DNA from 2 places in the Stenotrophomonas sp. YJH_SMC_80 genome. Region 1 is predicted to be linked to the other one. Evidence: riboswitches for the same ligand, from Rfam matches in the RefSeq annotation. Region 1 holds a riboswitch; the other holds the start of a gene.

Region 1 (6,312 bases):
CGTGGGGTGGGAATGGGGCCACTCTAGGCCGCTGCAGTCGCTCGAAAAACAGCGTATAACGCGCTTGTTTGTTGCATGGATCGAGCATATGGACCGACTGACCGCCATGACCGTATTCGTCGAGGTGGCCGAGCGCGGCAGCCTCACCGCCGCCGCCGAGGTGCTGGACATGTCGCGGGCGATGGTCAGCCGCTACCTGGCCGAGGTCGAGGCTTGGCTGGGCGCGCGCCTGCTGCACCGGACCACGCGCCGGGTCAGCCTGACCGGCCCCGGCGAGGCGGCGCTGGCGCGCTTCCGGCAGATGCTGGCCATCGGCGAGGAACTGCAGGGTGAGCTGGCCAGCGATGATCCGGAGCCGCATGGCACGCTGCGGGTGACTGCCAGCGTGTCGTTCGGGCAGAGCCACCTGGCGCGGGCGGTGGCCGGCTTTGTTGCGCGCCATCCGGCGGCACGCATCGAGCTGCTGCTGGTCGACCGCATGGTGAACCTGGTGGAAGAGCGGGTGGACCTTGCCGTGCGCATCGCCCGCCAGATCGATCCCAGCCTGATCGCACGACGGCTGGCCACCTGCCGCTCGGTGCTGTGCGCGACGCCGTCGTACCTGCAGGCGCGCGGTACGCCTACCGCCCCGGAACACCTGGCCGGGCACAACTGCCTGACCCATCACTACGTGGGCAAGAGCCTGTGGCAGCTGCACCGCGATGGCCGTTCGCTGTCGGTGGCGGTGGGCGGCAACATCAGCGCCAACGAAGCGTCGCTGTTGCTGGAAGCGGTGCGTGCGGGCGCCGGCATCGCGATGCTGCCGACCTACCAGGTGGCGCCACTGCTGCGCAGTGGCGAGCTGATCGAGTTGTTGCCCGAGTTCAGTCTGGACGAACTCGGCATTCATGCCGTGTACGCATCACGGCGCCAGCAGCCCGCTATCATGCGGCGATTCCTGGACTTCCTGGCCGAGTGTTTCGCCAGCCCGGCCTTCCAGGATCTGGATTGGCGCCCACCGGGCAAGGAGAACACATGAACCACGGACAGGCCTTGATCGACCACAACCGTGCTGCCTGGGACCGCCAGGCCAGCGAAGTGCGCGAATGGTCGCGCCCGGTGGAAAGTTCAACCGTTGCCGCCGCGCGCGAAGGACGTTGGCAGGTGCACCTGACGCCCCGCGCCCTGCCGCTGGACTGGCTGGGTGATGTGCGCGGCCGCCGGGTCCTGTGCCTGGCCTCGGGCGGTGGCCAGCAGGCACCGGTGCTGGCGGCGGCCGGGGCCGACGTCACTGTGTTCGATCTGTCCGATGGGCAGCTGGAACAGGACCGCAGCGTGGCGGCGCGCGACGGCCTGCGGCTGCGCACGGTGCAGGGCGACATGCGCGACCTGCACGCCTTCGCCAACGACAGCTTCGATGTGGTGTTCCACCCGATCTCCAACCTGTATGTGCCCGACGTGCGCCCGGTGTGGACCGAATGCCGCCGCGTGCTGGCGCGCGATGGCATGCTGATGGCCAGCTTCTACAACCCGGTGCTGTTCGTCGGCGCGCGCGATCCGCAGCTTGATGCACAGGGCCTGATCCGGCCGCAGTACGCCATTCCCTATTCGGACCTGGAAGACCTGCCACCGGCCGAGCGCGAGGCGAAGCTGGCGCGGGGCGATGCGCTGACCTTCGGCCACAGCCTGACAGAACTGATCGGTGGACAGCTGGATGCCGGCTTCGTGATCGATCGCTTCATGGAAGACTGGCAGCCGCAGCCGCGCTTCCTGATCGACCGTTACCTGCCCACGTTCCTGGCTACCCGCGCGCGCCGGATCGGCTGAGGCGGATCGGTGCAAAAACCAGCGGCGTACAATGGACGGTCCCACGTCGCACAGGTGCCGTTCCCTTGTCGTATCCCTATCCGCTGGTCGTGTTCGACCTCGATGGCACGCTGGTCGACAGCGCTGCCGATATTGCCGAAGCACTGAACCGCACGCTGGAAGACATCGGCCTGGCGCGCGTGCCGGAAGCCACGGTTCTGGGCTGGATCGGCGACGGCGTGCGTCGTCTGGTCGAACAGGCGGTGCAGGCCGCCGGCAGCGAGGTGGACCTGGCCGAGGTGATGCCGGTGTTCATGGTGCACTACCGTGAGTGCCTGCTGCGTAGCCCGCGCCTGTTCGACGGCGTGGGCGAAGCGCTGGCGCAACTGCGTGCGCGCAACGTGCCGCTGGCGATCTGCACCAACAAGCCCGAAGCACTGGTGCCGCCGCTGCTGCAGCACCTGGGTATCGGTGATGCATTCGCGCTGGTACTGGGGGGGGATTCGCTGCCGCAGCGCAAGCCCAGTGGCGAGCCACTGCGGCACATCGCCGCGCACTTCGGCCTGCCGGTGGAGTCCTGCCTGATGGTGGGTGATTCGTTGACCGACTACCGCGCCGCCGAAGAGGCCGGCATGCCGATCGCGCTGGTGCGCTACGGCTATCCGCGCGGCCTGGACCTGGCCACCGCGCATGCGGTGGCGGTGATCGACGACCTGCGTGAACTGCCGGGGTTGCGGGGCTGAAGCAGAGGGGTAGTGCCGGCCGCTGGCCGGCAACCCGGAATGCGTTGCCGAAGGTCATGATGTTGCCGGCCAGTGGCCGGCACTACCATGAACGTTGCGCTCACTTCGGCTGGTAACGCACGCTCAACTGGTACTCGCGGCCGGGCTGGTTGAACCATGCCACCGTTTCGTAGCGACGGTCGAAGACGTTGGCGGCACGTGCCAGCAGCGACCACGATGGCGTCAGTGCGTACTCAGCGCGCAGGTCCAGCGTGCCGTAACCTCCCACCTTCACCGCGTTGACGGCATCGTCGTAGCGCTTGCCGGCACCCTGCACAGTCAGGCCTGCGCGGAAATCGCCGAAGCGACGGTCGATGTCCAGGCGCGCGGTCTGCTGCGCGCGGCGTGGCAGCCAGTTGTCGAACTGGGTGCTGCCGCCGGTGCGGTTGCGCGGGTCGGTGTAGCTCAGCTGCGCGTTGATGTCGAAGCCGGCCAGCAGCACGCCACCGGTCAGCTCGGCACCGCGGATGCGGGCCTTCTCCACCTGCTGCATCTTGAAGGTTGCCGCATCGTAGGTGATCAGGTCATCGATGCGGGTTTCATACACGTCCAGGCCCCAGTGCCAGCCCTGGCCCTGCTGCGAAACGCCGAGGTTGGCGCTCTTGGACTTCTCCGGCTTCAACGTCGGCACGCCGCTCCACGGGTCGTACAGATCGCTGAAGGTCGGTGCCTTGAACGCCGTGCCATAGCTGGCGTTGAGGCGCAGGCCGTGGCCCAGCTCCATCGCCCAGCCAACGCTGCCGGTGGCGTGGTTGCCGAACTGCTGGTTGTCGTCGTTGCGTGCGCTGGCCTGCAACTGGTGGCGGCCGAAGCGGCCCTGGTACTGCACGAACACGCCGGTGTTGCGGCGGCTGTCGACCAGGTAACCCGCGCTGCTGCCATCCAGGTTGTCTTCGCTCCAGTCCACGCCTGCGCTCAGCAGCTGGCCCTCGGCCACGCCGAAATCGCCCTGCAGGGAGGCGCTGTCGCGGTGGGTCTGTGCGCTGCCACGTGCACCGAAGTCGCCGAAGTTGTCCGACTCGTTGTCACTGCGGCCGACGTTGGCGGTGAATGCCAGGCGCTCGGAGGGGGTGTAGCGCACCTTGCCGGCCAGCACCTGCTGGCGGGTTTCCGAATAGTTGTAGTAACCGTCGTAATGGTTCTTGCCGTCGGCGCGCAGGGCGCTGCCTTCCACGTTCCACTGGTCGTTGAAGGTGTAGCCACCGCGCAGGCTCTTGGACAGGTTGCGGTAGCCGTCGCGGTCGGGCTCGTCGGCGAAGCAGCCGGTGAACAGCGTGGCCGAGCCGCGGCAGGCATCGATGCCATCGGAATGCTGGTAGGCGATATCCGCACCGAACCAGCCGCGTTCGGTACCGCCGCCAATGCCACCGCTGGCTTCACGCAGGCCGTTGCTGCCACCGCCAAGCTGGAAGTGCGGGGCGAAATCGCCCTGGTTGCGGCGGGTGAAGATCTGGATCACGCCACCGATGGCGTCGGCGCCGTACAGGCTCGACTGCGGGCCGCGCACGATTTCGACGCGCTCGATCTGCGCCAGCGGCAGGTCCTGGTACATGGCCAGGCCGAGGTCGGCGCTGTTGATGCGCACACCATCGACCAGCACCACGGTGTGGCCGGAATTGGTGCCGCGCAGGAACAGCGAGCTCTGCTTGCCGAGCCCGCCGGCATTGGTCAGGTTGATGCCGGCGCGGCCGCGCAGCAGCTCCTGCAGCGACGTGGCCTGGCTGGATTCGATCTGCGCGCGGTCGATCACCTGCGCCGGCGCGATGCTGTCCTGCAGGGCGATCGGGGTGCGGGTGGCAGTGACCAGGATCTGGTCGAGCGCGGTGGTGTCATTGGCGGCCTGGGCCAGCGCGGGCAGGGCGGCCAGCACGGCCAGGGACAGCATTCGGGACTGCAGCTTCATGGGGGACTCCGGGTGCCACGCACGCCCGCGTGGCGAAGGGGAGGAGCCGCGAAGGCAGGCGTGCGCCGATGCCGCAGCGCACGCCACGGTCATCCAGCGCCATGCCCACCGCATCGCGACCTGAGGCTTCCGGGCCGGTCTCCGGGCTTGCCGCCGGGTGGCGCGAGGCCACCGTCCAGGCGCCTTCCCATGCCTGCGGCACAGTGGCGGTGTTGCCTGGAACTGACGTGCTTACCGTTGCGGGGGCAGCGCCGGCCTGGCGTGGAATCACGCGTCACCGGCTTCCCGTTTCAACCTGCCGGCCATGGCCGCAGGTCACCTGGAAGTGGGCGCAGTCTACGGCATCGCAGGCCGTCCCGTTGCGTCGCGCCTGCGCGACTGCCTTTGCTGTGCCTTTAGAATGGTTGCTCGATCCCGTGGTGCCGTTGCCGATGTCCGCCCGTTTTCCGCTGTACCTGCGTCGCCCGTCCGGGACGCGCGCATGATCCTCGACCTGGTCCGCCATGCCGGCAACGGTCGCGATGAGTTCCTCGATGGCCGCAGCGATCCACCGCAGCTGGCCCGCCTGCCGCAGGAACTGGTCGAGGCCTATGCCGGGCAACGCTGGGAGCGGGTGATCAGTTCGCCGCGGCTGCGTTCGCTGCACACGGCAATGGCCCTGGCCACCCCGCGCGGACTGGACGTGGAAGCGGACGAGGAATGGGAAGAACTGGACTTCGGCGATTGGGACGGGCGGTCGCTGTTCGACCTGCCGGAGGATGCACTGGCGGCCTTCCATGCCGACCCGCACGCGTTCCCGCCGCCCAATGGCGAGAGCTGGGGCCACTTCGAGCGGCGCATCGCGCGCGCGCTGGATCGCCTGCTCGATGATGACGATCCGGTGCCGACGCTGGTGGTCAGCCATGGCGGCCCGTTGCGCATGGTGCTGTCGCAGGTCTGCGGCCTGCCCATGTCGCTGTGCTGGGCGCTGCGTATCGACCACGGCACGCGCCTGCGGGTGTGGCTGGAGCGCGGCGAGATCGGGCTGGTGGGTGAGCTGCTGGAGCTGCAGCAGCCCTGAGCGCACTCGCCGGGCATGGCCCGGCGCTACCGATCCCGCATCACACTGGTAGTGCCGGCCGCTGGCCGGCATCCCCAGGAACGCGGAGGCCTCAATCCTCGTCCGCGCCCTCGGGCACGCTGTCCTCAGCGTCATCGTCGGCATCGAAGCGCTGCTCATGCACCGGGCCCGACGCCGGGCCGGCTGCCTTCAGCGGATGCGCAGCGATGCGTGCTTCGTAATCCTGCACCAGTGCTTCACGCTGTGGCTCGCTCAGCTCCTGCCAATGGCAGTCCAGCAACGCGCCTTCCAGCGAGTACAGCAGGTTCAGGCTGGGCTTGAAGCCGGCGCGCTTGACCTTGACGAAGGCGCCGACGGCTCCGATCGCGACCAGGTCGTCGCGGCTGCGCAGGCCGACCTGGCGCAGCCACGCCGCACTTTTCGGGCCGATGTTGCGCAGCTTCGGTGCGCTCATCCCAGCGCCTCGACGAACACGCGGGCGATGGCTTCCAGGCCAGCCTGATCGTCGGCATCGAAGCGGCCCACCTTCGGGCTGTCGAAGTCGAACACGCCGATCAGTTCATCGCCGCGCAGCAGCGGCACCACCAGTTCCGAGCGCGAGGCCGAATCGCAGGCGATGTGGCCGGGGAAGGCGTCGACGTCCTCTACGCGCTGGGTCACGCGCTGGCTGGCGGCAGCACCGCACACGCCCTTGTCCAACGGGATGCGCACGCAGGCCGGCAGGCCCTGGAACGGGCCGACCACCAGTTCCTTGCCGTCGTACAGGTAGAAGCCCACCCAGT
Region 2 (6,312 bases), on a different contig from region 1:
CGGCAGCGGACGCGGTGCTCCGTCGGTAAGGTCCGGGCCGAGGTCTTCCCAGGTACGTCCCTGCTCGACCATCAACCCCCACAGCTGCTGCGAGACCAGCCGCTTGTCTTCCGAGCCCAGCTTGTACGACGGCGGTGCCGGTTCCCCGCGGGCAACCATCGCGTACGCCGCGCGGTAAGCCAGTACCTGCTGCGCCGGATCATCGGTGCGTGCCACTTCCAGCGTGTAGCGCTGGTAGGCCGAGGCCAGGTTGCGCCAGCGGATCCAGTAGTGATTCTCGAACGAGAACGAACAGAAGCGCGCACCGGCGAGGCTGCCCTTGTCGGCGATGCGGGTCAGCACCTCCTGCGGCATGTCCAGGTTCATGCCGCCCTCGTCGCCCTGCAGGCTGACGTGCACGATGCGGTCGCGGTAACCCGGCGCGCGCGCCTGCAGCAGATCGCGCCAGTTCTGCATGGTCGCCACCACCGCGAACAGGAAGCGGCCCAGCTCGGCGGCCGCCAGCGGTGTGGCGATCGACTGGTAGGTGCGCTGCCAGCCGTGTCGGTTCTCGGTGGGCAGGAACACCGCGTGCTCCAGCGACTGGCGGCCACTGCTGCCGTGGTTCACCTCTTCGGCGTGCTGCGGGTAGACCAGATTGATGGCGAAGGTCGGCCAGCGCGGCAACGCGGCATCGAACAGATGGATCGGGAAATTGCTGCTGATGCCACCATCGGAGAACCAGCAGATGCGGAAGGCGGTGATCACCGGGCCGCAAGCCTGCCCGGCGCTGGTCAGCCCTTCCATGCTGTCGGCCACGTTGTGCTCGGGGTCGGCCGCCGGCGCGGTCGGCTCGCAGCGTCGTTCGCGGCGTGAGGGTTCATGCAGCGGCACCGCGCTGATCAGCAGCGGGAAGCTCAGGCTCATGCGCGTGGCCACCAGCACCGGCAGCTTCGGGCCCGGCGGCAGGTGGTAGTACTGCCGCCCTTCCACCTCCAGCGGCGGGCCGGCCTGCGTCACCAGCCACTGCACCACGCTGGCCGGGAACAGCTGCTCGAATTCCTCGCGCAGGAACCAGAACTGCGCGCCGCCCAGCGGCAGCGTGCGCGGCTCATTGTGCGACACGCAGGTGGTGATCATCTGCAGGCTGATCGCATGCGGGCTGTCCGGCTCGCCGGCATAGCGCGGCGCATCGTGCAGGTCGGCGAAGGTGAGCGGTGCATCCAACGGCTTGCCGGACAACTGCTGCAGGCATTCGTGCAGCCACTCGGTCAGTGCCGGCGTGCGAGCATCGCGGCCGAGGCCGCTGCACAGGCCCAGCAGATTGCGTCGCGCCACGCGTGCCACACGAAGCGCGGCACCGGCCACACCCGCACCGTACGCACACAGCAGCGACGGCAGCAGCGTGGCCGCCACCCCGCTCCAACCACCGCCCCACCAGCCCAGGCCGAGCAGCAGCGCCAGCGACACCAGCACTTCCAGCGGCGCGATCTCGAACACGGCAACGGCCAGGCACAGCAGCTTGTGCGGCAGGCTGGCATTGCCGGTCAGCACCACCAGCAGGCGATAGGCCGCGCGTGCGCCGCGTGCGGGCTGGAACAGGCTGTAGATGAAGCCGCGCCGCGACAGCTGCGCCGACACCGCCGACAACCCGCCATAGCCTGCATCGCCGGGCAGGTGCTCGCCGGCCTGCTGGCGACGATCACCGCAGGCCGCCGCAGCCGCCACGGCGGCGGCGATGGCGCCGGCCGAAGTGCCGCCGATGCTCTTGAAGCGATACTCGCGCGCCAGCGCCAGTACCGCATTGGGGTACACGATGCCGCTGGTGATGCCGCCTTTCATGACCAGATCGCAGTACTTGTCCGCCACTGTCTTGCCCCCGAGCATGCCGTCCGCCGCGTGGGTGCCAGTATGGCGCAGGGGCTTCTCAGGGCCTGAGAACAACGGCGCAGTCCGCGCACGCAATGCGCCGTTCAGCAGAAAGCACGGCTGCAGGCTTGACCCGCCCCGCCATCGGCGTAGCATCTGCAGCAAGCCAAGGGACAGACCCGCGGCTGCCACAACGACATGAGGGATTCTCATGGAATTCGACTATCTCGTCTTCATCGGGCGATTCGAGCCCTTCCACAACGGCCACGCCGCCGTTGCCCGCCTGGCCCTGAGCCGGGCCCGCAAGCTGATCTTCCTGGTCGGCTCTGCCGATACCCCCCGCAGCCTGCGCAATCCCTGGACCGTGGCCGAACGCGCCGTGATGATCCAGGCCGCCCTCGATGGCCACACCGACCGTCTGCTGATCCGCCCGCTGCGTGACCACCTGTACAACGAAGCGCAGTGGATCGCCAACGTGCAGCGCCAGGTGGCTGAAGCCCTGCGCAACGACGGCGCCGCCGCCGATGCGAAGGTGGGCCTGATCGGCATGGACAAGGACGCGTCCAGCTACTACCTGCGCGAGTTCCCGCAGTGGCCGCTGGTGGACGTGCAGCACACCGCCACCCTGTCGGCCACCGAGCTGCGGCGCTACCTGTTCGAAGCCGGCGACGTCGACTTCCACGGTGCGCTGCTGATGCTGCGTGGCAATGTGCCGGGGCCGGTGTACGACATGCTTGAAGCGTTCCGCAAAAGCGCGCCTGCCTATGGCCAGCTGGTGGCCGAGTACCGCTTCATCGAACAGTACAAGGCCGCCTGGAAGGATGCGCCCTACGCGCCCACCTTCGTCACCACCGATGCGGTGGTGGTGCATTCAGGCCACGTGCTGCTGGTGCGTCGCCGCTCGGAACCCGGCAAGGGGCTGTGGGCGCTGCCCGGCGGCTTCGTCGGCCAGGAACAGAGCCTGCTCGACAGCTGCCTGCGCGAACTGCGCGAGGAAACCCGGCTGAAGATTCCACTGCCGGTGCTGAAGGGTTCGCTGAAGGGCCAGCAGGTCTTCGACCACCCCGACCGCAGCCAGCGCGGCCGCACCATCACCCACGGTTTCCACTTCGAATTCCCGGCCGGTGACCTGCCGCCTGTGCGCGGCGGCGACGACGCCGACAAGGCGCGCTGGATACCGGTGAGTGAAGCCCTGGACATGGGCCCGCAGCTGTTCGAAGACCACCTGCACATCCTGGAGTATTTCCTCGGCCGCGGCTGACAGGCCCGGCCTCCCCACTGGCGGATAGACCGCTGGTGTCACTCGACGCGAAGGAGCTTCCGTCATGCACTACCTCGATAATCTTCTCCTCAACACCGACAGCTACAAGGCCAGCCATTGGCTGCAGTACCCGCCGGGTACCGATGCCACGTTCTTCTACGTCGAATCACGTGGCGGCCTGCACGATCGCACGGTGTTCTTCGGCCTGCAGGCGATCCTCAAGGACGCGCTGGCACGACCGGTCACCCACGCCGACATCGACGACGCTGCTGCGGTATTCGCCGCACACGGCGAACCGTTCAACGAGGCCGGCTGGCGCGATATCGTCGACCGGCTTGGCGGCCACCTGCCGGTGCGCATCCGCGCCGTTCCCGAGGGCAGCGTGGTGCCCACCCACCAGGCACTGATGACCATCGAGTCGACCGATCCGGCTGCGTTCTGGGTGCCGTCGTACCTGGAAACGCTGCTGCTGCGCGTGTGGTATCCGGTCACCGTGGCCACCATCAGCTGGCACGCACGGCAGACCATCGCCGCGTTCCTGCAGCAGACCAGCGACGACCCGCAGGGGCAGCTGCCGTTCAAGCTGCACGACTTCGGCGCGCGCGGTGTATCGAGCCTGGAATCGGCCGCGTTGGGCGGTGCCGCGCACCTGGTCAACTTCCTCGGCACCGATACCGTGTCGGCGCTGTGCCTGGCACGCGCGCACTACCACGCGCCGATGGCCGGCTATTCGATTCCGGCCGCCGAGCACAGCACCATCACCAGTTGGGGCCGCGAACGCGAGGTGGACGCCTATCGCAACATGCTGCGCCAGTTCGGCAAGCCCGGTTCGATCGTGGCGGTGGTGTCGGACAGCTATGACATCTACCGCGCGATCAGCGAACACTGGGGCACCACCCTGCGCGATGACGTGATCGCGTCGGGCGCCACCCTGGTCATCCGTCCCGACTCGGGTGACCCGGTGGAGGTGGTGGCCGAAAGCCTGCGCCGGCTGGATGAAGCCTTCGGCCACGCGATCAACGGCAAGGGCTATCGCGTGCTCAACCACGTGCGGGTGATCCAGGGCGATGGCATCAATCCGGACACCATCCGCGCGATCCTGCAGCGCATCACCGACAACGGCTACGCCGCCGACAACGTGGCCTTCGGCATGGGCGGTGCGCTGCTGCAGCGGCTGGACCGCGATACGCAGAAGTTCGCGCTGAAGTGCTCGGCCGCACGGGTCGAGGGCGAGTGGATCGACGTCTATAAGGATCCGGTCACCGACGCCGGCAAGGCCAGCAAGCGTGGCCGCATGCGCCTGCTGCGCCGCCTGGACGATGGCAGCCTGCATACGGCGCCACTGCCGGCCAATGGCGACGACACCCTGCCGGACGGCTTCGAGGACGCAATGGTGACCGTGTGGGAGAACGGCCGCCTGCTGCACGACCAGCGGCTGGACGACATCCGCACGCGGGCGGCCGTGGGGCATTGAAGGTGCATCCCGACCGGGGTCGGATCCCGTTGCAGCGCATCGGGCTCTGCCCCCTGCGCTCTTGACCGGCGCCACCAACAGGTCCACCTTGCACACGCCGAAGGTATCCCTCCCATCGCTGCGGCGCGGGGAGGGATTTAAACGGGAATCCGGTGAAGGCGCCTCGCGCGTCCATTCCGGAGCTGCCCCGCAGCGGTGAATGGAAACGAATCCTGCCAACAGCACTGGGCTCGCGCCTGGGAAGCGGCGGGTAGTAGGTGGGCTGCGGCCCGTGTCCATCAGCCCGAATACCGGCCCCGGCCGGGGGACACGACCGTCCCCTGACTCGACCTGGAATCTCCGCGGGGAGGTTGCCGGGGCCGTCGTCGTCCTGCGCGTGCAGGCGGTGTGGCCGCGCGCGTCCTGTTCACGGTATCCGGCCAGACCCGTTCACCCACGCGCTGATGCATGGGCCACCGCCGTTGCCGGCGGTCCATGCGGTACCTGACGATGACCGAGCTCCAACGCCCCACCCTGACCCTGCCCGCCGACGGCAAGCGCCTGCTGCTGCATTCGTGCTGCGCGCCCTGTTCCGGCGAAGTGATGGAGGCGATCACCGCCTCCGGGATCGACTACGCGATCTTCTTCTACAACCCCAACATCCACCCGGTGAAGGAGTACGAGCTGCGCAAGCAGGAGAACATCCGCTTCGCCGAGCAGCACGGCATTCCCTTCATCGACTGCGACTACGACACCGACAACTGGTTCAGCCGTGCACGCGGCATGGAAAACGAGCCCGAGCGCGGCATCCGCTGCACGATGTGCTTCGACATGCGCTTCGAGCGCACTGCGCTGTACGCGCACGAGCACGGTTACGACACCATCAGTTCTTCGCTGGGCATCTCGCGCTGGAAGAACATGGCGCAGATCAACGACTGCGGCATCCGCGCCGCCTCGCGCTATGAAGGCCTGCAGTACTGGGACTACAACTGGCGCAAGGGCGGCGGTGCCAGCCGCATGATCGAGATCAGCAAGCGCGAGCAGTTCTACCAGCAGGAATACTGCGGCTGCGTGTACTCGCTGCGCGATGCCAACCGCCATCGCCGCGAGAATGGCCGCGAGCGGATCAAGATCGGCCTGTTGTACTACGGGCAGGACGCTGGGACGCCGCAGGACGATTGACGTGCAGGCATGGGGCGGCCACGCTGGTCGCCCCTTCTGTTGTACCGGGACTGCCATGACCGCCCTGCCCGCCGATGTCGCCCTGCTGGTGATCGACCTGCAGCCGGACTTCATGCCCGGTGGCGCCCTGGCCTGCGACCAGGGCGATGCGCTGGTGGCACCCATTGCCGATCTGCTGGCGCAGCGCCGCTACCGCACCGTGGTGGCAACACAGGACTGGCACCCGGCCGACCATGCCTCGTTCGCCAGCCAGCACCCCGGCCAGCGTCCGTTCGAGACCATCCTGCTGCATGCGCAGCCGCAGACCCTGTGGCCCGACCACTGCGTGCAGGGCAGCGCCGGTGCCGCCCTGCATCCGGGCGTGGACTGGACCGTGGCCGACCTGATCCTGCGCAAGGGCATGCGCCAACAGGTGGATTCGTACAGCGCCTTCCGCGAGAACCACGGCCCCGATGGCGAGCGCCCGGCCACCGGCCTGGCCGGCTGGCTGCATGAACGCCGCATCCGCGAAGTGCACGTATGCGGCCTGGCCCGTGACTACTGCGTGCTGTGGAGCGCGCAGGACGCG

The links. A riboswitch is a leader RNA that binds a small molecule or an ion and turns the genes downstream of it on or off. The one in region 1 is predicted to bind cobalamin.
Region 2: linked by a shared signal. The riboswitch ahead of AC5P99_RS09625 (epoxyqueuosine reductase QueH) and the one ahead of btuB (TonB-dependent vitamin B12 receptor) in region 1 are both predicted to bind cobalamin.

What each region holds. Positions count from the first base shown of each region.
Region 1 covers NZ_JCAFVP010000008.1:81,462-87,773, forward strand. The annotation lists gene AC5P99_RS14175 (LysR family transcriptional regulator) at 89-1,018, shown strand; gene AC5P99_RS14180 (class I SAM-dependent methyltransferase) at 1,015-1,806, shown strand; gene gph (phosphoglycolate phosphatase) at 1,872-2,528, shown strand; gene btuB (TonB-dependent vitamin B12 receptor) at 2,629-4,470, opposite strand; cobalamin riboswitch at 4,586-4,808, opposite strand; gene AC5P99_RS14195 (histidine phosphatase family protein) at 4,952-5,530, shown strand; gene AC5P99_RS14200 (TfoX/Sxy family protein) at 5,622-5,984, opposite strand; gene AC5P99_RS14205 (GAF domain-containing protein) at 5,981-6,312, opposite strand, start outside.
Region 2 covers NZ_JCAFVP010000004.1:303,296-309,607, reverse strand. The annotation lists gene AC5P99_RS09640 (patatin-like phospholipase family protein) at 1-1,866, opposite strand, end outside; gene AC5P99_RS09635 (bifunctional nicotinamide-nucleotide adenylyltransferase/Nudix hydroxylase) at 2,060-3,109, shown strand; gene AC5P99_RS09630 (nicotinate phosphoribosyltransferase) at 3,174-4,583, shown strand; cobalamin riboswitch at 4,667-4,896, shown strand; gene AC5P99_RS09625 (epoxyqueuosine reductase QueH) at 5,058-5,744, shown strand; gene pncA (bifunctional nicotinamidase/pyrazinamidase) at 5,800-6,312, shown strand, end outside.